4 regions of the Ammoniphilus soli genome follow, and region 1 is predicted to be linked to each of the others. Evidence: riboswitches for the same ligand, from Rfam matches in the RefSeq annotation. Region 1 holds a riboswitch; each other region holds the start of a gene.
What was found. A riboswitch is a leader RNA that binds a small molecule or an ion and turns the genes downstream of it on or off. The one in region 1 is predicted to bind cyclic di-GMP.

Region 2: another riboswitch for cyclic di-GMP. It lies ahead of ABLT31_RS10005 (hypothetical protein); the one in region 1 lies ahead of ABLT31_RS23060 (Spo0E family sporulation regulatory protein-aspartic acid phosphatase).
Region 3: another riboswitch for cyclic di-GMP. It lies ahead of ABLT31_RS03800 (hypothetical protein); the one in region 1 lies ahead of ABLT31_RS23060 (Spo0E family sporulation regulatory protein-aspartic acid phosphatase).
Region 4: another riboswitch for cyclic di-GMP. It lies ahead of ABLT31_RS21140 (hypothetical protein); the one in region 1 lies ahead of ABLT31_RS23060 (Spo0E family sporulation regulatory protein-aspartic acid phosphatase).

Annotation. Positions count from the first base shown of each region.
Region 1 is NZ_JBEGDL010000013.1:147,836-154,970, reverse strand. Features, by position in the region: gene ABLT31_RS23085 (spore germination protein) at 1-951, shown strand, start outside; gene ABLT31_RS23080 (Ger(x)C family spore germination protein) at 957-2,198, shown strand; gene ABLT31_RS23075 (hypothetical protein) at 2,195-2,425, shown strand; gene ABLT31_RS23070 (GerAB/ArcD/ProY family transporter) at 2,477-3,565, shown strand; gene ABLT31_RS23065 (PAS domain S-box protein) at 3,673-3,963, shown strand; cyclic di-GMP riboswitch class I at 4,175-4,262, shown strand; gene ABLT31_RS23060 (Spo0E family sporulation regulatory protein-aspartic acid phosphatase) at 4,339-4,518, shown strand; gene ABLT31_RS23055 (winged helix-turn-helix transcriptional regulator) at 4,789-5,115, opposite strand; gene ABLT31_RS23050 (DoxX family protein) at 5,250-5,642, shown strand; gene ABLT31_RS23045 (pirin family protein) at 5,705-6,409, shown strand; gene ABLT31_RS23040 (DoxX family protein) at 6,444-6,860, shown strand; gene ABLT31_RS23035 (pirin family protein) at 6,899-7,135, shown strand, end outside.
Region 2 is NZ_JBEGDL010000003.1:439,362-446,496, forward strand. Features, by position in the region: gene ABLT31_RS09980 (hypothetical protein) at 81-278, opposite strand; gene ABLT31_RS09985 (peptidoglycan recognition protein family protein) at 406-1,083, opposite strand; gene ABLT31_RS09990 (PH domain-containing protein) at 1,726-2,103, opposite strand; gene ABLT31_RS09995 (DUF3973 domain-containing protein) at 2,698-2,886, shown strand; gene ABLT31_RS10005 (hypothetical protein) at 3,648-3,848, opposite strand; cyclic di-GMP riboswitch class I at 3,887-3,974, opposite strand; gene ABLT31_RS10010 (hypothetical protein) at 4,066-4,200, opposite strand; gene ABLT31_RS10015 (hypothetical protein) at 4,816-5,028, opposite strand; gene ABLT31_RS10020 (LysM peptidoglycan-binding domain-containing protein) at 5,144-5,539, opposite strand; gene ABLT31_RS10025 (flagellar motor protein MotB) at 5,668-6,429, opposite strand; gene ABLT31_RS10030 (MotA/TolQ/ExbB proton channel family protein) at 6,401-7,135, opposite strand, start outside.
Region 3 is NZ_JBEGDL010000001.1:674,984-682,118, forward strand. Features, by position in the region: gene ABLT31_RS03770 (HAMP domain-containing methyl-accepting chemotaxis protein) at 1-757, shown strand, start outside; gene ABLT31_RS03775 (lysyl oxidase family protein) at 1,057-1,749, shown strand; gene ABLT31_RS03780 (PQQ-dependent sugar dehydrogenase) at 1,934-2,980, opposite strand; gene ABLT31_RS03785 (hypothetical protein) at 3,085-3,726, opposite strand; gene yppF (YppF family protein) at 3,972-4,193, shown strand; gene ABLT31_RS03795 (YitT family protein) at 4,618-5,427, shown strand; gene ABLT31_RS03800 (hypothetical protein) at 5,646-5,879, opposite strand; cyclic di-GMP riboswitch class I at 5,860-5,944, opposite strand; gene ABLT31_RS03805 (AzlC family ABC transporter permease) at 6,201-6,917, shown strand; gene ABLT31_RS03810 (AzlD domain-containing protein) at 6,908-7,135, shown strand, end outside.
Region 4 is NZ_JBEGDL010000012.1:12,550-19,684, reverse strand. Features, by position in the region: gene ABLT31_RS21185 (CFI-box-CTERM domain-containing protein) at 1-44, opposite strand, end outside; gene ABLT31_RS21180 (YvrJ family protein) at 170-325, opposite strand; gene ABLT31_RS21175 (DUF2922 domain-containing protein) at 381-605, opposite strand; gene ABLT31_RS21170 (DUF1659 domain-containing protein) at 669-896, opposite strand; gene ABLT31_RS21165 (N-acetylmuramoyl-L-alanine amidase) at 992-1,678, opposite strand; gene ABLT31_RS21160 (hypothetical protein) at 1,671-2,156, opposite strand; gene ABLT31_RS21155 (hypothetical protein) at 2,223-2,405, opposite strand; gene ABLT31_RS21150 (hypothetical protein) at 2,407-3,375, opposite strand; gene ABLT31_RS21145 (helix-turn-helix domain-containing protein) at 3,400-3,741, opposite strand; cyclic di-GMP riboswitch class I at 4,521-4,608, shown strand; cyclic di-GMP riboswitch class I at 4,694-4,784, shown strand; gene ABLT31_RS21140 (hypothetical protein) at 4,797-5,222, shown strand; gene ABLT31_RS21135 (sunset domain-containing protein) at 5,521-5,781, shown strand; gene ABLT31_RS21130 (hypothetical protein) at 6,274-6,444, shown strand; gene ABLT31_RS21125 (vanadium-dependent haloperoxidase) at 6,656-7,135, shown strand, end outside.

The DNA.
Region 1 (7,135 bases):
AAAACGTTAATCGAAGAAGTGATGAATCGGCTGCAGCGAATCGATATCGATGGGATCCTGGAGAGCGGGTATATTGAGGAAATGATCGAAGACAATCCTTTTTCGCCGTTTCCCCAAATCTTAAGTACGGAACGTCCTGATGTTGCCGTTTCCAGCTTGCTGGAAGGGAAGGTCGTCATTTTGGTCGATGGAACCCCTTTTGCTTTAGTGGCTCCAACGACTCTCTATTCTTTATTGCAGTCTAGCGAAGATTATTATGAACGATTTTGGATCGGAACAGCCATCCGCTGGCTGCGGTATTTATTCGTGGTGATTTCCCTGCTGCTGCCTTCCTTCTATGTAGCGGTTCTTACCTACCATCATGAGATGGTCCCGACTACCCTTCTGATTAGCATGGCATCTTCACGGGAAGTCGTGCCGTTTCCGGCTCTGGTAGAAGCGTTGATCATGGAGATTACATTTGAAGCGCTGCGGGAAGCAGGGATCAGGCTGCCTAAACAGGTTGGCGCTGCCGTCAGCATTGTAGGAGCCTTGGTCATCGGTCAAGCGGCGGTTCAGGCCGGGTTGGTTTCCGCTCCTATGGTTATGGTGGTAGCGATTACGGGCATTGCCTCCTTTACCATTCCCCGCTACACAGCCGGGATTGCCTTAAGGATGCTGCGCTTCCCGATGATCATTCTTGCAGGAACGCTCGGATTGCTCGGAATTATGATTGGGATACTCCTCATCCTGATCCACTTAAGCACCTTGCGTTCCTTCGGTGTGCCTTATTTGACTCCGATGGCTCCGATGAAGGGGCGGGACATGAAGGACGTCCTGATGCGGGCACCCTGGTGGATGCTGAACACACGCCCGCACTTAACCGGAAAAGATAACCTTTACCGGCAGGCTCCTGGCAATAAACCGAATCCCATCCATGGGGATGACAAGACAAGTGCAAGAAAGAAGTGAAATGAATGCGACTGAATCTTTCTAACTACCGTCCCATTGTCTTTCCAATGAAAAAAATCAGCCTGATTCTTTTTCTTTGCCTGAACCTATGTTTGCTTACAGGCTGCTGGGATCGAACTGAAGTCAATGATTTGGCCATTGTGACGGGAATTGGCTTGGATCAACAGAAGGAGAAGGGAATCGAATTGACTATTCAAATGTTTGTTCCGAAAATGGTAAGCGGAGGCCAGGCAGGAGGCGGAGGAGGAGGTGGAGGAGGTGGTGGAGGAGGAGAAACCCTCTACAGGTCCGGGACGGGAACGACGATTGCGAATGCTCTCGCAAACCTTCAGGAGAAAATTCCACGGGAGGTTTTCTGGGGTCACACCAAGGTCATCGTGATCAGTGAGAAGCTGGCGAAAGAAGGCATTCGCGAACCGATGGACTACTTGGCCCGTCATCCTGAGCCCCGCCTGAGGGCCCATGTATATGTCAGCAAGGGCAAAGCAAAGGATGTCATGGCTTTGCTCCCCCCTCTGGAACGAAGCTCCGCGGAAGTGCTGAGAGAATTGTCGGAATCCGAAATATTGATAGAAACAACCTTAAAAGATTTCCTGCAGATGCTAATCAGTGAAGCAGCTACAGCGGCCGTCCCGATGGTCGACATCTTGCCGCCTCAGAAGGGGCAAAGCAAGCTGCAATCGATAGGCTTTGTTAACCGCACGGCTATTTTCAAAAAGGATAAAATGATCGGTCATATTGATGCGAGGCTGACAAGAGGAGTTCTTTGGCTGAGAGACGAAATCGAACAGGCCACTATTACGGTGAGGCCGGAAGCGGCGAAGGGAGGGCATGTCTCGGCAGCTCTGATTCGTGCCCATACAAAGCTGCTTCCCGAAATCGAAGATGGGAAATGGAAGATGACCGTTAAAACGGTAGCGGAAGATGATTTGGTTCTCAACGGCACAAATTTGAGCCTAATGGATCCCGAAATTACAAATATGGTAGGAAAGGAATTGGAAAAGGAGATTGAAAATCGCATCCAATCAACACTCCAGAAAGTTCAAAAAGAAATGAGAGCGGACATCTTCGGATTCGCAGAGGCTTTTTATCATAAGTATCCGAAAGAGTGGGAGAAAATGAAAGACGAATGGGATGATGTCTTCCCCAAGGTGGAAGTCAAGGTAGAAGCCAAAGTGTATGTGCGCAGACCCGGTTCGTCGACTGCTCCGCAAGGATTGCCTGAAAAAGAGGTGAAGAAAAAATGAAAATTGTAGCCGCATTGGGGATCACCATCATTGTTGCCCTTATGGCGCTATTTCAAATCGCTAGACTGGATCCCCAGAAAAACCAAAAAGAAAAAGCTGCTTTTTTGGCACTAACAGCGGCAGGATGGCTTCTCTCCCTCCTGCTCGTATTCTTTCCGGACATGCCGGGGCCCAAGCAGTTGATCATGACGATCTACAAACCCTTTGGGAAAATTTTAGAGCAATAAAAAGCGAGGAATTTTAACGGTATCCTCAAAAGAGGGAAAAGAGGTGAAAGCATGCTGGAAAAAGGAAAAATTTCCGCTTTGCAAATGGGAATCATCATGTATCCGGTAGTTGTAGCAACTGCCGATCTTTTGGTTCCGGCGATTACCACGAAGTACGCCAAGCAGGATATGTGGATCTCTCCCATTTTGGCTTCCGTTACCGGGTTTCTTGTTGTGTACACAGTAAATCAGTTAAACAAGGCCTATCCGCAGGAGACCATCATTCAATACAGCGGACGCATACTCGGTCAGATTCCAGGAAAAGTACTCGGGTTTCTGTTTTTGCTATTTCTTCTGTTAACAAACGGTCTTATCATTAGACAATATGGAGAATTCATCGTCGGCAGCTTTCTTACGAAAACGCCGTTGACATTGATCATGGGCAGTATGGTACTAACCTGTGCCCTTGTTGTGCGCGGTGGATTAGAATCGTTGTCAAGAGTAGCCCAGATGATCGTACCGGTGGTGGTTTTATTGTGGGCATTGATCTTTACCCTGCTTATACCGGATATGGAAGTGAAGAACATGCTTCCCATTATGGGGAAGGGAATGATGCCTTCCCTCCTGGGGGCGATTACTCCGATGGCCTGGTTCACCCATTTTGTGCTGCTTTCCTTTTTTCTTCCCTTCTTGACGGACCGGGAAAAAGGAATGAAGTCGGGGATGATATCCGTCATCTGTGTGATGATGACTTTGTTTATCATCAATATAGGAACCCTTTTCCTATTTGGAGGCCTTACATCCATGTTAGCTTACCCGGTGATGAGCGCGGTACGGTATGTTAGTATTGCCGACTTCCTGGAACATCTTGAATCCCTCGTGATGGCGATTTGGGTTGCGAGCGCTTTCCTTAAAATCTCAGCCTATTATTATGCGCTTGTTCTAGGCACTTCTCAATGGTTGGATATTTCCGATTATCGAGTTATCGTCTTTCCGCTGGGCCTTCTTTTGTTGGTTTTTAGCCTTTGGTCGCTGCCAAATCTTCAAGAAGTCAACTATTTACTGACATATGTAGTATTCAATAATTTGGCCTATGAAATGATCATCCCGCTATTACTATTACTCATCCATACCATAAGGAAAAAGATGGTTTCGAAGTAGATTTAAAGCCCAAATGAGTTAGTACCGTAGCAAGTTCCTATCCGCGCATCATTGATTTCTCCAGGTTTCATGGGCCATTCATGAAATATTGGGAGTAGCTAGAGCCCATGGAAGATGAGCTAAAGAAAATTGAAGAGTTGCACAATCTGATACCTGAACATTCCCAAGATATGATTATCCGTTTCACGTCACTGGGGATTTTAACCTATGTATCACCTGCTTCCAGTCTTCATCTTGGTTATGAACTAGAAGAGCTAGTCGTAAAAACGGATAAGAAACTCAGCGGTTTATTAGAAAGTGAATTAATCGATTTTGAATTATTTATAAGGCATAAAAGTGGGAAACGAGTAGAGGTAAGGACTACCCTTTCACTAATTATATCAAAGGGGAATAGGTAGACCTCTCTTTCTTTGTCACAGATATTACAGAACAAAAGCAACCCGAAGAATTCATTAGATCAGAACAGTTATCCGTTGTAGGAGAATTAGCTGCTGGTATCATGTTAGTACACTTGCAAGACAATGCAGTATCAATGAAACCGCTCCAAAAACCGTCACATTTTTCCTTTTTTGCCCATGATATAATTTGGATAGAAATTTAATACTTACAAATCGATAATGGCATACTCACCCGAAAGGGGAGGACGCAAAGCCTACGGGTCTAAGGTGATAAAAGCTATGGCAGCCGGGTTACCGAAATTGTGCATATTCCTTATAAAGAGAACCGCTCAGTTTCATTAGAGTGATCTTTTTTATTTACTGGAGGGGATTAGCATGGTTTCTATTGATGAAATAAGAAAAGAGATCGAACAATTAAGGGCGGAGATGGAGAATAAGGCCATGGAGCATCAATTGAACTTTTTGCACCCGGAAGTCGTCCATCTAAGTCAGTTATTAGACAAGCTGATTGTACAAGTGATGCAGGAGGAGCTAGCCATCCATACATGTGCATAAAATGAGAGCCTACATAATACAAGGCTGTAGGCTTTTTCCTTTTAAATCGTCACTTATTGAACAATTCTTCCCGGTAGCTTATTATTTGCTAACGGAGTCAATAGTTGAGGAGCCATGATGATAGCGGCTCCTCTTTTTGTTCAGCTATTGGGCAGTTATCTTCAGTAAGTTTTATCCCTAACGCCATTTTTTTGTTTTAAAGCAGTTATTCTAAACCCAGAATATCATTTTTGTGTTTTCGTATAGAGATTAATAAGTTAAAACCCAGCCTTATTTGGCTGGGTTTTCTTTTATCCATTTCTCTGCCCACTTTTCACACTCTTCCATCATGGGTTTTAATGATCGACCCTTTTCCGTCAGTTCGTATTCAATGCGGATTGGGATTTCAGGATACACGTTCCTTCTTACAATATCCGCTGCCTCCAACTCCTTAAATCGTTCTGACAACACTCTATCACTGAGGGTTGGGATGATTCTGGATATATCTTTAAATCTGGCTGGACCGTTCATTAAGACACGAATAATTAAACCTGTCCATCGTTTGCCCAGTAGTTCAAAAGCGGACTCAAATGTAGGACAGAGCGTAAAGTCTTTCATGGAAACCACCTCCAATTATAATTTTTTATAAGGTACTTGACGTAAGTAAGTATAACACAGTATGATACTTACATAAAGTTAGTTATAATAAAAAGTCAGTAAATAATAAAAGGTAAAAAGAGGGGGCAGTCTTAATGAATCTTGGTCTTTTAATCATTCGTTTAGTCATTGGTCTAACATTTATGGGACATGGCGCTCAAAAACTGATTGGTTGGTTTGGAGGGTATGGACCGAAAGGAACCGGCGGTTGGATGGAATCCATTGGGATGAAACCCGGTGTCCAAATGGCAATCCTTGCAGGATTAAGTGAATTAGTAGGAGGCTTGCTTTTTGCTGCGGGGTTTTTGACGCCTATCGGCGCACTACTCATCGCTGCTACCATGGTGGTGGCTATTTTGAAAGTTCATGGACAAAACGGATATTGGAGTGATAAGGGAGGATTCGAGTACCAAATGGTTTTGATTGCGGTGGTAATCGGTGTGGCTCTTATTGGTGCAGGTTCTTATTCTCTTGATGCGGTGCTATAAGGTAATTTGAGATGTTTAGATCATTAAAATGGGAAATATAAACGAAAACACAGGAGGTTATCATGATTAAGGTATATCCAGCAGAATCGCGTTTTACAGCAAATCACGGGTGGTTAAAAACTTCTCATAGTTTCTCATTTGCCGAATACTATGACCCGAATAACATGAATTTTGGTTCTCTCCGCGTACTAAATGATGATTATGTAGCCGCAGGCAATGGATTTGGAGCACATCCGCATCGGGATATGGAGATTGTCTCCATTGTTCTAAAAGGTCAATTGAAGCATGAAGATAGTACGGGCGGTTCCGAGATCCTTAGACCCGGAGAAATCCAAAGGATGACCGCAGGAACGGGTGTCGTCCACTCGGAATATAATCCCTCCAACACCGAAGAGGTCAACTTTCTGCAACTTTGGTTTATGCCAGAGAAAAGTGGATTATCGCCATCTTATGAGCAAAAAGCGTATGACCAAAATGTATTGAAAAATAATTTGCTCCCAATCGTTTCGAACCGTGTTCAATCTGAACAGGTCGCGTTCATCCATCAAGATTTGACCTTGTATCTGTCAGAGTTAGACGCAGGAAAAACTCTCACCTTCACCCAAGAGTCAAATCGTAAAATCTTTCTCTTTGTAATCGAAGGCGATCTCGCATTAAACGAGCAAACCAAGCTGAAAACACGCGATTCAGCAAGGATTACTGACCTTACTGAATTGAAAATAGAGGCGAATTCAAACGCGAAATTGATGTTGATTGATTTACCTTAAGTTTTTAAAAAAATAGATCAGGAGGAGAAACAAAATGAACAATCATCAACTAGGAGCATTCATTTTAAGAGTAGTGTTAGGGATTTCCTTTAGCATTCATGGTTTTGTTAAATTCCAAGGGGGCATTGGTAATATTGCTGGATGGTTCGAAAGCATCGGACTTCCCGGATTTCTAGCCTATGTGATTGCAACGATCGAATTATTGGGAGGATTAGCCCTTATTCTTGGATTAGGAACACGATTGGTATCTGCACTATTAGCCATCATTATGATTGGCGCCACTTTAAAAGTGAAATTAGCCGTTGGCTTTTTGGGGAACGGTCAAATGGCTGGATGGGAACTTGATCTTGCGTTCTTGGCTATGGCTGTATATCTAGCTTTAAATGGCAGTTACGCTTATTCCCTAGATAGGACTTTGGGACTTTCAAAAAGAGAAGAAGCTGCTGCTTAACAGATTAACAATTCCCTAGGTTTCTTAGCTAAAAACGATTGGAAGCCACCAAGGAACGCAATAAACGGTGCGCCCGACATGACTCGGGCTTATTTATTAAACAGAAAGGGATGATCATGATGTCTATCCGCATTTCTTCAACAGATCAACAGGCATCCGGAGGATTTGACGAAGGAAAACTGGTAGAGCAGAAGCCTATTGGCTTTCCGGGAGAAGGATCAGCCGTAGACCGTGTGGGAACTTTGTTTTATTGGGCGTGGTTTCAAGCAAAAGAA
Region 2 (7,135 bases), on a different contig from region 1:
ATAGCACTTTAGTGAACTTAAACAGTAAAAAACCGATTACCTCTATACGGATAATCGGCCCTTCTTTACTTGCTTCTAGTTTAAATGATTTCTAAGGTATCTTCTTGAAACCTTAAGTATCCCTTGATTTCCTCTTTAATCGACTTGATTTGTGCATAGAGGTCCATTCTCTCCTGCCAGGTAATGTCAGAACGCATGACTTCTTCTTTTAACTGTTCCTTCTCAATGATTAATTGTTCAATTAACGGTTTATTTTGGAAACGATAACATTTTGGCATAAGAAGAATGCCTCCCCTTAATCGTTTAATATAGTTTCAAGCCCAACAAACATAGTATTATTGTATATCCAAGCAGTTACATTGTAAAGGCTTTCATGGTTATTTTTTTAAGAGACCACCCAAGTTGCTACTTCACCTCTTGCCCACTCACCTTCCTCAGCTCATTAGCAAGGCGGTTAAATTCATCCTTACTTGCTTTGTCTACAACCAATTCCCAAGCTACACCTGGAAACCTAATGATCTTGTTTGCATCTTCTGGTTTCATCATATAAGCACTTTCTTTTTCTACAAGATCCATAAACCACTGTTTATCGATTCCAGTGCCTGGACAACTTTTTGGTTCCTTTCCGTTGATTAAACACTCACGATGGAATACAACTTCTGAACCTTTACTTCTCCAATGTTTACAAATTTTAATAGCAGTTTCTAACTGTTGTCCAAGCAGTACATCATTCCCTTTATCAAAGTTACCGATCATTTCAAACATAAATGGATGGATATCTTCACTTCCGTTATACCCTATAGCTGATGCAGGCATTTGGTCTGGATTGCGTCCGGTCATAATCTTTCCATCAGGGAATATGGTAATGTGCTGAGCGATATCATCCCATCCTTTTGTTTTAACGTGATAGTCCCTCATTCCATCTTGAAGCTCCCGATGATTATTTCCTTTAAAGTGGGAATGGTTTGGAGAGTGTGTGTGGTGAACATGAATTGCATTGAATTGGGCTGTTAAACTTACATTTTTAAACCAAACTAAAAAAACATCTGCATTGCTGAATAATAATCCATATTGCCAACTCATATACATCACCTCTCTATTCTTATTTATATTAATCTATTAAACTACTGTTATAGTTGTGTGAAAGATAGATAAGAGTCCTTTACCTATTCACCTTCCTCGGATTCATGAAGATGCTGTTATTATAGTAAAAAGAAAAAAAGATCATTCAAACGAATGATCTTTTTTAGCCAACAGTTAAATATGATACTCCACTTTTCAGCTAATCGCTGTACTCCATAAGATCCACATTTGCCTCATTATGTCCTTTAATTAAACTGAAATTTTGGTAGTAAATAGTCCATATCAAAAGAAAAGCGATTATACCGATCGAAAAAAACTTAGCAGCTGAATAAGCAGTACTTATTAAGTAATTCGTTCTGCGCTTTTTCTTATATAATTTCATAGAAATTACATTACTCTGCTCTTTCATGATAATCTCTTCTCTCTTAGCTTGTTTTAGTTCAGAATAATTCAACTAACATAATTATATCTTGTTTTGAATTATTTAAATAGATGCATTAATGAATTTACCCCATTCATTTAAGCAAGCATCTGTATCTAAACCCTAGTTCAGATTGGCAAAGATGGATCGAGCGTTTAGATGAAATGACAAAAGCCCTCCATAGAATAATGGGAGAGCATTCCTATTCATAAATGAGAATTTTATTTTAGCACGTATTCCGCAAGAACACTTTGCAATTCGTAAATATTCAAACTCTTATTAAATTTCTTTTGCAGCGGCTGTGAACTACCGGTCATCCAAATTTTCAACTCAGCATCCAGATCAAAATTTCCAGCCGTTTCAATACTAAAATGAGTTACACTTCTGTATGGAATAGAATGATATTCTACCTTTTTTCCGGTCAAACCTTGTTTGTCTACTAATATTAATCGTTTGTTGGTAAATACAAACATGTCACGAATAAGCTTGTAAGCCCTCTCTACCTCTTCATTCCTTGCTAAAATAGTCGCAAACTCCCTTTTCACTTCATTAATATTCACCTCTGAAGCTTTTCCCATCAAACCGTCTAAGAAACCCATTTGCTCTTCCTCCTCTTCATGATTTGCTTTGCGCCTGTCACAGATACCCACATGTGCTACCTTATATGCAGAAGAAAGTAAAATGACCACACTTTGTGGTCAAAAATGTGGGCAGTCAGTATTTATTCTTCGATTCTCCGCACGACATAAAACAACTTGCATGAAATAAACTCGATGGTTTGATCAATACCTTGATTCAGCATCCTATCTATAATGTGCTGAGGGACCATCCATTCACATTGGTGTATATAATGGTTCTTGGATGCCTACCAAAATGTTTAACTATCACTTGCATTGATGGTCTTTTAAAGTCCCGTTCCTTCAAGTATATCCACATTAAGTACTTACTTTTGCCAAGATCTAAGATGATTTGTATACCCATTTACTCCTCCAATACTACAATTGCAATTGACTATAATAATCGCGTAAAAGCTTGCATTTCATTTTTAAGACAGTAAAAAAAGAACACAAAGCCATTAGACTGTGTCCCAATTCCATTAACAAGTAGCAATTTGTCAGAATTTGATTGAATTTGACAAGAAGTAATTGTTTAAGAAAGAATTCTTATCATGTAAAATAGAGAATGTTGTGAATTTGAGGGCGAATGGAGATACTGGGGAAATGGAGATTGAAGGGAAAATGTACTTTTGCATCAAATGTGGCAAATTACATCTAGATAACAAAACAGAAGTTAAAATTTTCTCAACTGGCTACACATTATTAAATGAAGAAAAAGTACCTTTAGGCATATGTACCTTAAAATTGCTTAAAGAAGAAAATTAGAAAAGTCAAGGTTGAACGGTATCCTCCAATTGTTTGATACGCAAGTTTATAGATCGTACTCTTCGGTACAATTCAATTCTTTCTTGCCAAGTTATTTCAGAATTAATAACTTGGTTTTTTATTTCTTCTTTAATATCATTAAGTTCCTCAATATCGTTTATCGAATTGAGATAAAGTGTAAACTCATCCATATTCTTCACCTTATGTAAATTTTACCTTTAACATTGTTTATACTCCTATTTTGTTGTTTTGTCTAGATTTTTTATAAAAAAATTACGAACATTTTATTTATATATAATACACAGTATACTGTATGCGATTAAAAAAGATGTTAGCCAAAAGACCAACATCCATTAACATGCAACAGGGGAGTTGCAATTTATACTAGAGATAGGGTGTTTAGAATTTTTATAAACTTGTTTTCCATATATGTAACCATTCAAAATATGGAACTACTTCTCCTCTTGTCCACTCCACATCCTTAATTCAATAGACAAGCTATGTGCCTTATTCTTATCCTGCTTACTTCCCACTCACCTGGATCATACTTCGGTTATATCTAAAATATAGAAATTTCGAAAATATTCCGCTTGAACAAATCGCTAATGATCTTGAAAGAACCACCGCTACCATAAGAAGATTGTTAAAAGAACTTAAAGAGCATGTAGCCTCCGTCGAATCCTCCTACACAGCTAGGTGGATTTTTGGTGTTTGTTAGAAAACAAAAAGATCATCCCGAGTATGTCCTCGAAATGATCTTGTTATTCGCAAAGCAACTCATAGATATTTCTATACGCCTTACTTAAAGTTAACTCAATAATATCAATTTCTTTATGAGTCAGTCCATAATCCTTGATTAACTGATCTCGAAACTCCATACTAACCACATCATTAAAATTGTTGGAGTCCATTCGCATTAAATCAATAATATGCAGAATCTGTTGTTTGCTATATCGGTTCATTTTTACCCTCCATATAATAATTGAAGGGGACTTTTGGCTTTGGCAACTGGCTGGCAAATCGGATTAACCAATGTAGCCCCTTTAGCTTTGCGTCGCCATCTTTCGATGGTTTTGCCTTTAAAATTAATTTCAATTTTACCATAAAACTGGTATTGTAGTTAGTACATTTGGCACGGACAAAAAAATTTTTTTCGTCGAAATAAGATCAATCAAATTTTTATTGAACACTGTTGTACTGATCGATCAGTTCATGCAATGATTTTTCAACATCTTTCAACTGTTTAACCACTTCTTCGTCCGAAATATTCCCTTTACTTATGTTGTGTCCAATATCGATTAACTTACCATTCATGATAGCCAATTTTTCCATAGTCTCAAATTTTTTTCGCACAGTTATTCTCCTTCTTGTAAGAAATAAAATAATACATCATTCGTGCGTTTGTTCCTATTATACACATTATTATACAAAATCCTTCTTATTACCTACAACGGAAATAAAATACCTATAAATGATTTGATAATAGATTCTTTAGAATTGTCAAAAGTTAGTTTTGGTTAGGTTTTTAATATTGCACCTTATAGAAAAAAGCCTCTGAACTGTTACAGAGGCTCAAAAAATGTGTTATTTTATTTATTAAATATACTCAGAGAAGCCATTGGATAAGCGTTTAGATTTAAAATATGCATATCATGGTAATCACCATGTGCAGAATCCAAGTTGGGACGTTTTAGAGTCAAAGGTAACAGACATGATGTCAGAGTTTCTAAAAGGAACTTAGTTGACCTCTGCTCCCCTCTTCCTATCTTAGAATAAAAAAGAGGACATCAGTCCAATACCAATGCCCCCAACATGGACTAAATGAATTCTACAGTTAGCGTTTAACCTTGCGGCTATGGTTATTGACCACCTAAGTTGTGGTCAAAAAAATTACTTGGGCAAAAATGTGGGCATTTTGCAAACAGATTTTTATTCTTCAATTCTCCGCACGACATAAAACAACTTGCATGTAATAAACTCGACGGTTTGATCAATATCTTGATTCAGCATCCTATCTATAATGTGCTGAGGGACCATCCATTCACATTGGTACTGAGAAAACCGATAAATTGCATCCCCTACCACTTCCAATTTTATACCTTGTGCAGATAGGCCATCTTGCATCATCTCTTTAGCCTGCATCTCAGGTCCCCCTCATCCTAGATTTCTCTCCAAGTTTATTATACTACTAGAATGATAGGTTGTGCTCCCAAAACTGTAGCAATTCTATAATTTTTTTCAATTGTTCACCATTTGGCTAAGGAAGCAAAATAGTTTGTCCGGCATGGATCGTCGGACCGGAAAATCCATTGCTCTCCCTAATTAATTGTACAGCTTCTTCACGAGTGCGTTCCGGATAAAATTGCCCTGCAATAGCCCATAAAGTATCTCCCGGTTTTACCGTGTATAAAAGCCCCTCAGGCTTGGCAACGGGTATTGATTCAGCTGTACCGTCATGCTCTTGATTCACAAGCATAGCTTGTCCATTATCATCTCCATACAAGAAAAAGGTAAACCAAAACACACAAAGAATACTAAGCGAGAGCAGAAGAATCATTCCTTTGTTCGTATCCCATAACCTAGCTAGTTTAGATGATTCCTCCGAACGACCGTTTTCCTGCTTGTCCCATTCATGATAGAAATGAATATTCATAATAGAACCCCCTCTTGCTTTCCTATCACTACTATATGAACAAGAGGTAGAGAGTATGATTAAATAGCAATAACCAGAGAATAAAAAAGAGAGTGTCCATAAAAGCAAGCTTTAGGACACTCTCTTTTTTATTGTTCCAAACTAGCGATAGCTATGACCACCCGCCGATTTTTTTGTCTTCCTTCTGGAGTGCCATTGGATGTAATCGGTCTTGTATCCGCATACCCCATGGAAACGAAGCGATCTGGCTTTAGCCCATGCCTCTCAATGAAGAAGCGAACAACCCGGCTTGAGCGGGCAGCAGACAGCTCCCAATTGGAGGGGAAGACCAAGTTGGAAATCGGTTGATTGTCCGTATGCCCCTCTACAATAATCTCATTGGGAAGCGTTTGAAAGAGTTCGGCCAGTTTGCCAAGGAAAGGGATCCCGTTAGGGAGAATTTCTGCTTCCCCTGATCGGAACAGAAGCCCGTCCTGCAATACCAATTCAACTCCTAGCGGAGTTCTTGTCGCCTGCACTTTCATCTCCAGTTGATGTTCACGAAGAAACTCTTGCACTTTCTGGGTGATTTCATCCAGCTGCTCCTGGTTTCTTCTTTGAATCTCCTGGTCTGTTACCGATTTGGGCAGCCCGGTTTGATCGTTTGGATCATCTTTCACTTCTTCCCCTCGAACCATCTTCCCCTGAGTGTCGAATTCGATAATCGACTGATTATATTCGAACGGAGCATTATTCGTAAAGGATTCCAGGAAAGCCCGAAACTTTTTGGCGTCCAATTCAGAAAAGGCAAAGAGCAGCACGAAAAATACGAGAATTAGGGTCATCAAGTCAGAAAAAGTTGTCATCCACATGGGAGCGCCCTTAGGCGGTTCTTTCTTGTTTCGCCTCATTTCTCATCTCTCCTTTTTCCCCTTCAGCCTTCATTCTCGCTTGCGGAGGAAGATAAGAGGTCAGTTTTTCTTCCAATACCTTTGGGTTAATTCCTGAAGTAATCCCGATAATTCCTTCAATCATGATTTGCTTGACAAAAACCTCTTCTTCCGTATTTTGGGCTAGCTTATTGGCTATGGGGATAAAAATGAAGTTCGCTAAAACCGAACCATAGAACGTAGTAATCATGGCGACAGCCATACTGGGTCCAAGGCTGGACGGATCACTCAAATTTCGCAGCATGAGCACCAGTCCAATCAGCGTCCCGATCATCCCCCATGCCGGCGCCAGTTCCCCGGCCTTATCAAAGATGGCTCTTCCTCTTGCGTGGCGATCTTCTAAAGCCATAATCTCTGCATCCAAAATGTCTCGCAAAGCTTCTTGCTCTGTACCATCGACGGCAAGCGTAATCCCTTTCTTAATAAAATCATCCTGCATCTCTTCCAGTTGATCCTCTAAAGCCAGCAATCCTTCTCTTCTAGCCGTACCCGACAAGCGGACAAAATCGTCTACAAGCCTACGCAAGTCATACTCCCTTGAAGAAAAAACCTTCTTCGTAATAGGAAACATCTTTTTTATCCCTTCGATCCGAAAGGATATCAACATGGAACAAGCTGTTCCCCCGAAAACAATAAGTACGGAAGGAATATCAACAAATCCTGTCGC
Region 3 (7,135 bases), on a different contig from region 1:
GGTTTCCGATATTTCATATGGGATGAGTCATTCTACTTTAGCGATACAAAAAATGGCTGATTCTGCTATGCAAGCAAATCAAAAAGCCTTTGTCGGAAAAGAAATGGCAGGTCGAACCGTTGAACATATGAATATGATGAATGCGAAAATGGACCGAACGGGACAACTGGTTCATGTTCTAAGTGATAAGACGAAAGAAATTGGAAAAATTGTTACGTTTATTTCACAGATAGCTATTCAAACCAATTTACTGGCTTTAAACGCTTCTATTGAAGCGGCTCGCGCTGGTCAGCAAGGTAGAGGCTTTGCTGTGGTAGCAGCTGAAGTTCGTAGGTTAGCTGAACAATCGGCCGAATCTTCCGAAAGTATTAAGTACCTTGTGGAGGATATCCAAAAAGAGGCGTATAATGTTGTTCAAGCGATGACGGATGGAACCGATTCAATAAAAGAGGGGATGATTCTGGTCCATCAAAATGGGGAGGCTTTTAACGATATTGCTTTGATCGTTGAGGATGTATCCTTGCAATCGCAAGAAGTATTTGCCATCGCTCAGGAAGTCTATGCTAGTACGCAGAGTATGACAGACATGATGAACGGAATCGCTGAGATTTCGCTGCAATCCCAAGAAAGCATGCAAAGTGTAGCAGCTGCTGTTGATCAGCAACACGATTCGATGGAACAGATTAAGGATACGACAGCTGCATTGAGCCGGATGGCCATTGACCTGCAGCAATGGATAAGAAAGTTCAGATCTTAATAAAAAAAGGCAGAACGCTTTAAAGCGCCTGCCCTAATTCTCTCAACTCTAAACATTGCTTGTTTAGAATAACCACATTATATCCTCTCAGACAAATATTTTCTATAGCGAAAAACAAAGACTTATCCTGTTTAAGAATGTTAAAACATTTGAGGAATTAATTATCAAGGCTTAGGAGTAAACCGCTTATCTATTGGCGGTTTTTTCTATTCCAAACTTGCTCCCTAGCCCAAACAGAAGAGGTCTTCATGACATACTTTGATTAGTGTACTTAATAGCTTTTTCTAGAGGAGATGCTAATGGAGAAAAGAAAAGCAAAAAAGCGTGCTTTACTCCCGGATTTACTTGCTCTTCCGCCTGAAGATCTGCACATCGAAGCGGAAAATAAAGCGGGAAAGTTCCGTAAACTATTACGTTTAAGTCAATCCTTTGGCAACTTAGGTCCCGGACCGTTACAAGTCCGGCGAGGAAATTCTAGTCCGATGTGTCCGGGGAGGGGGAAAGCTCAAGCTTACCAGGATATTTATTTCACAGATGGGACTAAAAAAAGTTATCGATTAAGAGAGTGCATGATTTATCATCCGCAACACAAGCATTGGCACGTGGTAAATATAGCTCGGTATGATTTATGCCAAATCGATTCGGTGACTGGCGGACCGGGGAAACCCTTAGCATCCAGTGATAAAATCTCATTCTGCATTGTTGACACACACCGTTTAGATTCCAAACGATATAAAGGTCCAAGTTATTCAAGACGCTATTCCTCCTGCAGTACGAGAATTTCGGGTATTACTCCAGGTTGGGCTGATTTATACGATTACTCATTATATGGCCAATGGATTGATATAACGGGTATAAAAGATGGAACATACTACCTCAGAACTACCATCAATCCAAAAAGGCTCTTAATGGAAACCAAACATGAGAATAATGCTGCTTCAGTCAAGATTAAAATTTATAATGGAGGAAGGAGTGTAGCTATCATAAAATAAATGAACCTTTCAGATCTAATACAAGACGGTTCTCAGCAATGGGATAAGTCCCGCAAGAGTGGTGACCTATTCGAGTGGGAACCCTCTAATTATTGCAGACAAGCTATTGATAAGGACAAAGTATGCTAATTTTAGCACAAAAGGGAGTCCCTTCCTTAGAGACTCCGCTCAAAACCTTCATCCATCACTTAGGGATTAAACGATATATTTTATCATCCCCGCGTCTCACATCTCCACGTCCATCCCGATTACTGGTCAATACATAAAGTGAACCGCCAGGTCCCTCCACGATGTCTCTGATTCTCCCGCGCGATTTGAAAAAGCTGGATACTAATCGAATGGAACGAGGATTCTTTCGACTTATGGAAAACCGCAAGATCTGGTTACCTCTCAAATTGGCTACCAGTAATTGCCCCCTCCAGGGACCTCGCGACACGAACGTCATTCCTGCAGGCGCCCACGTTTGGTTCCCGCTTTGGATCAGCGGGGGAGTAAAAGACTGTCTTCGCTGATTTCCTTCAATGAGTGGCCAGCCGTAATTGGCACCTTTGCGAATCAGATTGATTTCATCATGCGCGATTTCCCCATGTTCTGAGCTGTAAAGGAGTCCTGTTCGCGGATCCCAAGCAAGTCCCTGGGGGTCGCGATGACCAAGAGTATAAACCGCGGAGCCTGGAAAAGGATTGTCTCTTGGTATAGACCCATCTAAACGAATACGCAGAATTTTACCCGCTAAACTCTTACGACTTTGAGCCAAATCGGATTGTCCAGCATCTCCCGTGGTAATATAGAGATGCCCATCTGGCCCGATTTTCAGCCTTCCGGCATCGTGCACGGAGTCACCTGGAATATTCGAGAGCAAGATTTTGTTTAACGCTGCTCGATTGTTTTTTTCTACTAGCCGAACAAGTCGATTCCTAATTCCTCGGTTAGTTTGGTAGCTGTAGTAGACATATAAAAAATGATTGCGACGGAAATTCGGATCGACGGCTAAACCCAGCAATCCTCCTTCTCCAACACTGACGAAAGGAGAGGCAAACGTAATAAGCGGTTTTGCCAAAAGTTTCCCGTTTTGTATTACTCGAATTCGCCCAGGACGCTCGGTTACAAACATTCTTCCGTCTGGCGCAAAGTCAAGCGACCAGGGAACTTCCAGCCCTGTAGCCAATACTCTGACGCGATACGGCATAGCCTGACTCAGTGATGCATTCCTTTCTTTTGGATGGTACACGGTTGATCACCTTTTTCCCTAAAGTGAAAATATTGCTGGAACTGAATTTGTCACTAATAAGGTATTGTTCTTAGAACTGTCAGGTGATAGCTATTTTGCATTGCCTAAATCGTCCATTCATCGTGGATAATTCCTACTATATACCATTTTCCATCCTCTTCCTCCAATACGATGCGAAGGCTTCTCCAGTCCATTCCTTCATATTGGGGATCGAAACCTGAAAAATGATATTCAACAATGGTAGCGTTGGGATAAACTTCCTGGCTGTTATCTAGGGTGTTGCCCTGGCCGATTCTTTGGTTAATGGCCGTCTGTTCTGCTTGAGTGTAATCATGGTCATAAACAAATCTTTCGTAGTACTCCGTAAAAGTCATTTCAATAGGATCTCCGGAACCATCAAATGTTCCCCAATGATATACGGTGGTATCCGTCATCAGCAGCTGGGCTTGTTGGGCAGTAAAGACCAAATCTGTTTCTAAGCTCACATAGCCATAGGGTGAAAAACGGATCCCTTTAGAAGGATGAATGTATTGTGATAAAGATTGCATATCCTTTTCTTTTAAAGTAAGTACCGCTACATCTGCAATATCTTCAGGTGCGATCTTTTCCTCCAGATCCGGAGTTTTGGAGTCGTTTTGATCCGTTGTTTCTTGCTTGACTTCTCTTGGAATAACAGGTCCATACTCAGTACAGCCCGCCAATAGAAAAAATAAACCGAGGAACAGAATTTGAAAGGTATTTTTCATTTGATTGCCTCCTTTTAAGTTATTGACGGCTTACTGGAACAGAAGGTTTCAAATAGGAAGAGGGAACAGTGGATTTTGGTTGAATTGATTCAGCCGCCCATTACCCAACGTCACTCTTTTCTTGTTGTGGAAATTGTTTACCCCTGTTGAAATTTGTCGTAAGTTTAAATTTTTAGAAAAAGATAGGTTGTTGTAAATCCATGTTATGATGTATATGTAAACGCTAACAAATGGGAGGGTTATTAATGACTTTAGAAACTTTAATCCATAATTTTATTCAGGTTAAGGAAGTGAAGCCCTCTAATATCAATGAACTTCTGGACTTTATCCAACGCTCCTACATCAGTGAAGAACTTTCCCTTTCTCAGTATCGTGAATTATTCAAAGGTCTCCATGAGCGCGGTGCAGAAAAGCCTATTTATTTTAGTGATTCTGAGGAGATTGAAGAAAGCACTGTAATATTATAAAAAGGTTCCTAATTTAAAGCCTTCGGGGTTACCTCGAAAGGCTTTTTATTTTGTCGGCAATGGTCAGAAGGGTATCATAACTGATCGTGTTAAATTGTGCTATAATAAAATAAGTAGAAGAAAGTCCGTGGTTTTTAAGTGAGGTTATACTCCTTCTTGCATTCTCCACAGGAATTACCCAATGGGTCTCTTATAATTATTGGAGATTAGCTAAACTATTTCTAATTTCTTTTATCCATAAACTAAAACAAAGGTTTAATCTTTACCCTCGCGTTTTTAATAGCAGACTTGAGTTTTTCTAATTATCAAGAGGGACAGAATCATTACCCAAAGGAGTGAGAATTGTTTGGAAACAGCGCATGCAGAGCAACAAATTCAACATCAAAAATTGACAAAACTGAAAATATTAAAGAGAGCCATTTTTATGTTTTTAGGGGCTTGTTTTGTTGCCGTAGGACTGGAGATCTTTCTAGTTCCCAACAAGGTTATTGATGGGGGGATTGTTGGAATCTCGATCATCCTTTCACATCTTTTGGGTATCAAATTGGGCTATCTGCTTTTCTTGCTCAACTTGCCTTTTCTTTTATTAGGATATAAGCAAATCGGAAAGACGTTCGCAATATCCACCTTATTTGGAATAAGCGTTATGTCAATTGGAACATTTTTATTGCATCCTGTTCCCGTCTTGACGAAAGACCCCCTTCTGGCTGCCGTGTTTGGAGGAATCATTTTAGGCGCCGGGGTAGGGATGGTTATCCGTTATGGCGGATCGCTGGATGGCACGGAAATTATTGCCATCTTGTTTAATAAGAAAACGCCTTTCTCTGTTGGGGAAGTCGTGATGTTCTTCAACTTGTTCATTTTGGGCAGTGCCGGTTTTGTGTTTGGATGGGACCGGGCGATGTATTCCCTGATTGCGTACTATATCGCGTTTAAGATGATAGATATCACCCTTGAAGGGTTGGACCAATCAAAATCCGTATGGATTATCAGTGACAAGCATAAGGAGGTAGGAGACACGATTCTAGCTCGTTTAGGTCGTGGAGTGACTTATTTACAGGGTGAAGGCGGATATACTGGTGATGACAAGAAGGTTATTTTTTGCGTAATCACTCGACTGGAGGAAGCCAAGCTCAAATCCATTGTAGAAGAAGTAGACAAAACGGCATTCTTAGCCATTGGGAATATCCATGATGTTAAAGGAGGACGATTCAAGAAGAAAGACATACATTAATGGGAGAAGGTGCAAATGGCATTCACAACGGATAATTCAATCTTTTTATTTTGCTATATTGTTAGTCGTTGGCGTGATAACTACGAAATTACCAAAGAGAACGGTTTTCTTGTTTTTTTATGCGAAAAAAGAGGGAGTCCCTCAAAAGCTAGGCTTTTGGGACACCCTCTTTTTTCTATTTGAGATTTATGATCTTAAAGGACGTAGAAAGCTTGCAGCTAAGCGCTTACGAGGTTTTCTTGGAGTCTACTGTTTAACATTTGGATTCGTTCATTAATCCCTTGTATAGACTGATATAACTCAATTCTTTCTCGCCAGTTTAACATGGGGTCCATAACGTCATCCTTTAGTTTTTCCTTTACTACCCTTAACTCTTCAATGTTTGTCATCAATTCGAGACGCTTGATTTCTACCTTCACTTTCATTTCTCCTTTCGGTAACCCGGCTGCCATGGTTATTCAACGGTAGGCCCGTGGCTTTGCGTCTTCATCTTTCGATGAATTTGCTATTATCGTGGTATAATCTATTTTTATCATAATTATCAGCAAAAGAAAAGGGGTAGTCCTTGTCAAGTTAATGAATATATTGTTTAAATTTGAAGGCTTGAGTGTTTGACAAATATTTTTATACATGATTTTATAAATAAAGCATGATTGTATGCTCATTTATGAGGTCTCGTAGAGAAACAGACTATTTTTATGAAGCTGCAGGAAACGGTTCAAGAAAGGTGAACCGTATTTTCTATTTGTTTGAACTTGAATGGAGGTTGTAGGGTGAGTCTGGAAAATGTTCAACTGGAAACCCATATGGCTCAGAGGGAAGACAGTTTTTTGCAAGGGGTGAAAGATTGCGTTCCGACTTTACTGGGCTATCTTAGCATTGGGTTTGCTGCTGGTGTTGTTCAAAAGACAGCAGGGCTTAGCATAGCGGAAATCGCTCTTTATGCCGGGTCAGCTCAATTTATTGCCGCTGGGATGATAGCCGCAAGCAGCTCGCCTACTGCTATAATTATTACCATTTTGTTTGTGAATTTACGCCATATTTTACTTAGTGCTGCCTTATCTCCTTTTTTTAGACATCTTACACCGTTCAGGAATATGCTTGTGGGTTCTCTTCTTACAGATGAGACGTTTGGCGTTGCGATTAACAAGAGGGCAAAAGAAAGAGGCATCAGTGAAAAATGGATGCATGGCCTCAATATAACCGCCTATCTGAACTGGTTCTTAGCCAATCTTGCAGGGGCGTATTTCGGGCAATGGATTGCAAATCCAGAGAAGTTCGGACTGGATTTTGCTTTGCCCGCTATGTTTATCGGTCTTCTTATTCTCGCTATGATAAGCAGATCCAATTTGAAATTAGATCTTATTGTTGCGGTAAGTGCCGTAATTATCGCTGTGGGCAGCAGTTTTGCGATCTCAGGCAGTATGGGTGTCATTGCAGCGACGGTGCTGGCCTCCACGGTAGGGATGGTGATGGAAAAATGGAAGTAAGATGGGGTATGTTTTTGATTATTGTAGGTACGGCTCTTGTTACGTTCATTCCAAGGGTACTGCCTTTAATGGTACTAAGCCGAATTGAATTGCCGGAGTGGGCTATGCGGTGGTTAAATTATGTTCCCATTTCTGTGATGGCGGCTTTAATCGGCCAAGAGCTTTTGATGCATGACGGAGAAATCTCATTACTTAATTTAGAAGCATTAGCAGCCCTG
Region 4 (7,135 bases), on a different contig from region 1:
TAGTGGCAGTAGCTAGAAATTTTAACAAATAAGAGAGATAACACAAGCGTTCATAGGTTGTGCTGTACCAAAAAGAAGGCCTGAACTCCTCCCGTACGGATGAGGATCAGGCCTTTTTGCTTTTCGTTCGACCAGTGCCCTGCTGAATAGGCTTTGGGTTTCCGCCACTCTATGTTTCCTTCCACCCATGGATCGCTTTGGTCATCTCGGCAATCGAGGTGGTCAAATTATCCATCTTGTTTTCCACCCTTGTGAGCAAATACCAGGAAACAAAAATGGGGAAACCCAGATTGCCGATCAGTGGAATGAGGTCCAACTGTTCCATAGGGTCTCCCTCCTTTGGGTTATTCGACAGGTGCCTGTCACCTGTCGAAACCGGATTACTCTTCAACGCTAAAGTCAGTGACGGTCCGTTCCGTAATTCCAGCATCTTTAATGGATGCGATGTCGAACAATCCTCCAATGGCTAGAACCGCTTCCATCTGGGCTTTCACCGTTGCGGATGTAAGATCTGCTTTGGGAGCGGGGACGTCCAGCTTTAAGGTTTTTCCGTCCAATTTGTTGAAGTACAGAGAGATGAGGGATTCGTTAAGTTCACGAGGCATGAGGTACACCTCCTTTCATTAGGGGATCAAATCGAGGAACTGTCTGGGGAGTCAAGATGAAGATTAGCCAAGAACTTCGATGATTTCTTGATCCGTGGAGAGAATGACTTGATCGAGAGGCCATTCGGATAGGGCTGCCATGGCTTGTCCGAACGCGTGGGCGTTCTCCAGGGTAGCATTTGCAGCATTGACGTTCTTGTAGATGCGGGTCTTGCGGATGGCCTTGCCATCGGGGCTCATTCCGCTGATGAAGACGAGCTTGATTTCCTTGATGTCACGGGTCATTAGCATGTGGTTCACCTCCTTTCTTTGATACTTTTATACTATCATCTTTCTTTTTTTTGTAAACAATAAAATATAATATTTTATAGTTTTTGAGTACAAAGTTATTTTCTAGGAGTTCCCGTTAAATTCACTTTAAAATCCAGCTCATCCCATTCTACGGTGTAGCCCAAGGCCTCGGCTACCTTTCGAATGGGGGCAAAGGTCGTTCCTTTATCAATATAGCCCATGGCAATCGGATTTCCGTTTCGGCAGATGGATACGTGACGGTGGGGGGATTCGAGGTCTTTCATTAGGCGGGACCAAGGAAAGAGAGGGCCAGGACAGTTGGGTTTATTCACGGAGTCTATTTCATAGTGCCCAATAATGTACTCACGGGTCATAGGGATGTTCCAGCGACTAGCGATTTGGCGGATAAGCCAGAGCCCGGCTTGATACTGTGCTTCGTCAATGGCTCCGCCTCGATCTTTTCCTTCAAATTCAATAGTGATGGTATAACGGTTGGGGTTGCTGCCACGAAGAAGGATTTGTTTAGCTGAGGGCTTTAAGATCCGTCCATTGGTCCAGGCGCCATCGGTTTCCTGGACGTACTGGTGGATCTCTCCTTTCTTGCCCACTCCATAATGGCTGCTTACTTTGCTGTTGGGGTGTTGGAAGTGCGCTAGAGTTCCCGCTAGCGACCCGGCCATCGTATGTAGCACGATGAGCGCAGCAGCGTGCCTGTCACCACCCGGGTTTTGTCGAACGTTAGGCGTGAAGTGAGGGCTGGGTTTACATTCGATATTAAACATGGGAAGTACGCTCCTTTTTAAATTGATGATAAAACTGGGTAGCCGCGGCAATGTGTCCCGGGGGAAAGATCCCTTTCCAAAGCTGGAAGAGGGCTGGATCATGAACTCTTAACAGGACTTGACCTATCCTTGTCATCATGATCAAGGCCAGCTTTTTCTCGACCACCATGAAAAGGTCGGTATGGAAGGATAGATCGGTGAGAATTTCTTCAGTTTGCGCATTTACAAGGATTGCAATTGGACCCGTATGGGCGAGGTGAAAGGGAGCGGAAATGAGTTCGCCTAACTCGTTATGATATGTAAAGGTGCCAGCGTGAAAATAGCACATGGTCTCTCCCATCTGTTCGATATGTGGCCAAGTTGAACGAGGGGAATGAGGTTTCAAGAGTTCAAGAGCTAATAGATTCATGAGAAAATATCTCCAAGGGTCATTTTTCGATAGTCCTTCGGTATGCTCGTTCATTTCTATTTGGTTCATTTGTCTTTACCTCCTAGAGAGATGGTTTGGATTCGTTGTACTGTCTGAATTTATAACTGCGTTACATCATTTGGACAGCACGAGGAAAACTTGTTGCTTGGCGCGAGCCAAGTTTTCTAGGAAGCATTCATGATGATAGGATTGGAGGCCTGATTCTGGTGTAGAATACAGTCCCCCATTGAGGAATGAAGCGACCGTAAGAGAACAGGAGACGCACATCTGTCTACCATATTGTTTCAGTCTAATCATGCTAAAGTTCCCCCAATGCTTTTTTCAGATCATAGAGTTGGGCTTCTTGCTCAGGTGTTAGCTTACCGGGATCTTTCGGAGGGCAATGGATCTGTCTCCAGACATAGATAGGGACATCGGGAGGACAAGGCGGAATACCGTCTGGGTCTTCATAGGGATGTGGTGCTGGAGGAGGAGAAAGAGGAGTGTTCCACTCGTTCTGGAGAGCTTTATGAAGATAAGCGGCAAATCGTTCTTTGTCTCGGGAATATCTTATGCATGTCCGGATCTTATTCAAGTATCCTTGGTCCGTGTAGCGGGGGTGATCTTTCCACTTCATGTATATCGTTTCTATGCTTTCCTTACGGAGGAGAAGTTCGGGATTCGATTGAATGGCTTGATAGAGGATCGGTGGAAGGGAGAAGATCGGTAGATCGGTTGGTTGCTTAGGCAAGGTCGTGATGGGTGAGCGTGAATCAGGCTGAACATCGTTATCCGGTGGTTGTGGCTTGTCTAAAATGGGGGCGTTAATCTGTTTGCCATTAGGAGGATCGACTTCCCGTTCAGGAGCGACCGTATCCTCTTCAATAGGGAGAGACTGTGGTGAGCTAGAGGTACAAGGAACAAAGTCATGGTCGTAGTCTCGGAGTGCGGTCAGTGGCAGGAGTGCTTTTTCCGGACAGTTTTCGGGGTAGAGGTAAACGGTAACGAGACATTGGTTCGTTCCGGGTGTTTTTCTTAAATCGATCAATCCATAGTTCCATAATGGCCGGAGAATCTGATTGTAAAATGTAGAGTTACCGACTTTAAGTCGCTTCGTTAGTTGAGTCAGGGAAAAGGGTAGAACGGTGGGGGCTGTCGAGTGGAGCTGATCTTTCCAGCTGTGGAAGTTTAGCCAAGCTAAGAAGGCTTTTTCGCCTAACTTGGGGAGCCAATCGGACAGGGTAAACGGATAAAGGGGAAGATAGGGGAAAGTAGAAAGCGTGGACATAAGGTAACCTCCTGAAAGTGGGTGTTAGGGGAGTGGATCTTCTTGGACAAGCTTCTTGAGCGTTTGGATGATCTGGCGACGCTGTTCCTCATCTTTGGCTTGGGCTGCATAAAAGTACAATTGCTCGAGAAAGTCTTCGTGATTGAGAGGCAAAGGTATCCAAAAGTCGGGAAGAAGAAGCTGAGGCGCTGTATGTAGGGGGTGAGAGAACTTAATTAGGGTCTTCAGAGATAAAGTTCCTTGCTGTTCAATTTTTTGGACATATTGAAGACTGTTGTTCAAGCTTTTTGCGAGTTCTAGCTGCGTATACCCTCGTCTTTTTCTTAATCTGCCAATATTCTCGCCAATCATTCGACGCTCGTCCATATGAATCACTCTCCCCATTTCACTTTAGAAAAAAGATGCAGAATTGAAAACCAACCAAATGGTAGTATTCTGTGTGAAGGGATTCACAATGATAGAGTGAGGTTCCTACAGGAGCCGTCCCCGATTGGGAGAAGAGATGATCTGATCATCAAGATCTTTTAATCTATCTATTATTTAAGTCTTTTAAATATATATTTATATAAATAGACTCTCCTGAAGGAGAGATTAGCTGTTTATAGATTCCCATAGGAGGAGAATAGAGATAAGAGAAAGGGTCCCCAGTGAGGAAAGTTGGGGTCATTCCTTATTGGGGAGAATCGGGAGGTAACCAGTCCTTCTCCTGAGACAGGAGAGAAAGTGCCTTATTGTGTTAGGGCGTTTCGTTAAGAGAAGTAGTAGATGGGCAAAATCCGCTCTCCTAGGTGGGGAGTGATATCCATTGAGTGCCTGTCACCACCCGGATTTTGTCGAGAAACGGAACGATCCCAGAACGGGAGAACGTGCTAAGTAAGGGGACCGTTCACAAAGAATAGTCCTTCTAGTTGGGAGATGTATTCCGTTTTAAGAGTAGCCTTTAATATAAGAGAAACTCTCCTAAACGAGGAGGAACTTCGGGGGAAAGAAACAAGGGTAACTATGAAAAGACTCTACGCACTATTACTATTAAAATTAAGTCTTAATGACTACCCATAAGAATAAAAGATAGGACGAATGGGATATGTTCTTATAGGCTTAGGTATTGGTAATATCTTCTATAGAATTCGACAAAAATATAAATCGTACGACAAAGGCAAAATCATTGAAAGATGATGACGCAAAGCTAGAGGGGCTAACCCAGCCACACTGATATGCCAGCCAGCTGCCGATAAAACGGCCTGTTCGATTTATTTTTCAAAATAATATAAGGAGGGCCGTTAGTGATTTGATCGAACTCATTGATTTTTCTTACTCAAATCGATAAAGGCAAACCTATGGAAACTTAGGGACGCAAAACTAAAAGGGGCTAAATCCAGAATATCAGGATAAGCCAGCCAGTTACCGAAAGGAGAACCTATATGAGGTTTACTAAATTAATTATGATTTCAGCGCTAGCAGCAGCGATCTCGTTTAGTGGATTATCTGGAGAAGTGTATGCTAAAAATGAGACTACCAATAAACAGCAACAAAAAGTTGTGACTGAAAATGATATAAGAACAAAATACTTTCCCTTGTTTAAACAGCTAGAAAGTGAAGCGAAATCAAGTCTAAACAAATTAGTTTCAGATGCATTATCAGGAAAAGGTAGTTTTTCAGAGATAATAGCTAAAGGAAGACAGCTTCGGGAAGATATAACTTTAAAGTTTAACCAGTTGTTGGAAGAGATGGAGAATGAACTCGTAGCTGCTGGTTTAAACACGGATTTAGTGTCCGAAGCTGAAGAAGAGTTTAGTAATCAAAGCCTTATTCAGAAAGAGAAAATTAGAAAGAAATTTGATCAGTGAGATAGAAAATTAATTCTCGATTATTAGCCGTCCGAAAGGACGGCTTTCTTTGTTGATTCTGACTCTGTACTATGTTTTCTTGAAGTTGAAAGAATAAGCAGCAATTGGAAAGCAAACATAGAAGATGAAGGGATACATTGAAAATAATTAGAATAGGATTATTAATTACGTTCACATAAAAAGGTTACTTTGAATTGATAATATATGTATTAGGTAATGGTAATATAGTATAATTTTACTAGAAATTTATACTCACTCAAGGGAAAAGGTTTAAATATAGTAGAAAGGAACTAGCTATATGAAAAGAAAAATCATTATTTCTGTACTTTCTTCAATATTTGTATTATCAGCCATAGGAGTAGCAAGCGCCAATCATGGCGTAATTAACGATCATTCATACAGTTATTGTAACGGAGGAGTTAAAGGTAATATAAGCAATAAAGGAGAAAGGATATACCACGTTCCTGGTGGTCAGTTTTACAATAAAACAAAAGCGGAGTATTGCTTTAAAACGACTGAACAAGCACGTAAAGCTGGATTTAGGGCTTCAAAGAAGTAGGATAAGATTTAGATTGTGAATGTCCGCCTCTGGGGATACCCCCCCTCAGGTTAAGTAACTTGAAAGAAGTTGAGACTTTAGGTTAGGTCTGACTATCTATAAGTGATCAAGCCTAATTTAGATTCAAGTGATATTCGTATGGAGGTGTTACATGGAGGGAGATGCTAGGGTTACAAAGGGTAGTTCCTTTGTTAGCCTATCGTAATATATAACCAACTTTTATCGGAACTTTGCCCGCTTCGGGGGTGATACCCCTCGGGTAGGGGTCTGACCCCAGTCGAAAAATGTCGTTGATTACAAGGTTATTTAAGTAACGAATGGTGATATAAAACAAGGTCTAACTGTATAAAGCGTTCAGGCCTCATTTAGTATATTAGCTTTTTGAAAACCAATGGTAGGAAATTAATTGATAGGAGTAGAGAAAAATGTATAAGAAAATGAGAAGAAGGAAAGCAGCAGCTCTTTATTGGATGGGCAGCATCTTTCTTTTGTTTGGCTATCTTTCGGTCTGCTGGATCTTTTCTAGTACTTGAGGAAGAACCAAAGAACGCGGATGCCATTATTGTCTTAAGCGGAGGATCGGATAAGGCCATGATGTTTCATCGCCAACTATATTTTTCCTATTTTGAACAAACAATAGATGTTACGTTTGTATCCCCATAAAGCTGCGTGTGCAGCTTTTTTTGAATAAGGTTATTAACTTAGTAGAATAACCCATACACAATAAAATAGAAACGAATATACTGAACAGAATTTTAGATTATTAATTTTAATAAACCAACAGGCTCTATGGTCACATAACCAAAAGGAGATCACATAATGCCATTTACCCATGATGGTTTTGTACTGATATTTCATACGAAAAGGTGATAAAATGGGGACAAGAAAGAAAACTGCTAGTAATAAGAAAAATAAGTGTGTAATCGGGCCATTAAATGAACAAAAGCGTAATAGGAAGGCATTTCTAGTTCGTTTAAAAGCAGCACGCTCCCAAATGAAACGTCCGCTCCTTAATCAACCATGCAATAGCGATGAGCGATTGTTTTTAAAGAAAATCGGGAATTTTTCAAAGGGGTTGCCGCATAATAGACTTGGCGAGGTTGACCTCTGTGCCTACAACGCCTATATTAAGGCGTTAAAGACGGGTGACCCGAAAGACTTTGAATCCATCCCTCTAGGTGGTGTTGCCAAGCTAGCCAATCCACAAGCCGCATATGTATTTGATCTTATTGGTCCAGATTGTCACCATTTGGGTCTCGATGTTCCGCCGGCCTTCAGCAGTGCTTGGGAGGCAAGTGAAATGGCTGAAATATATTGGCAGGCCCTGACCCGCGATGTACCTTTCACAGATTAC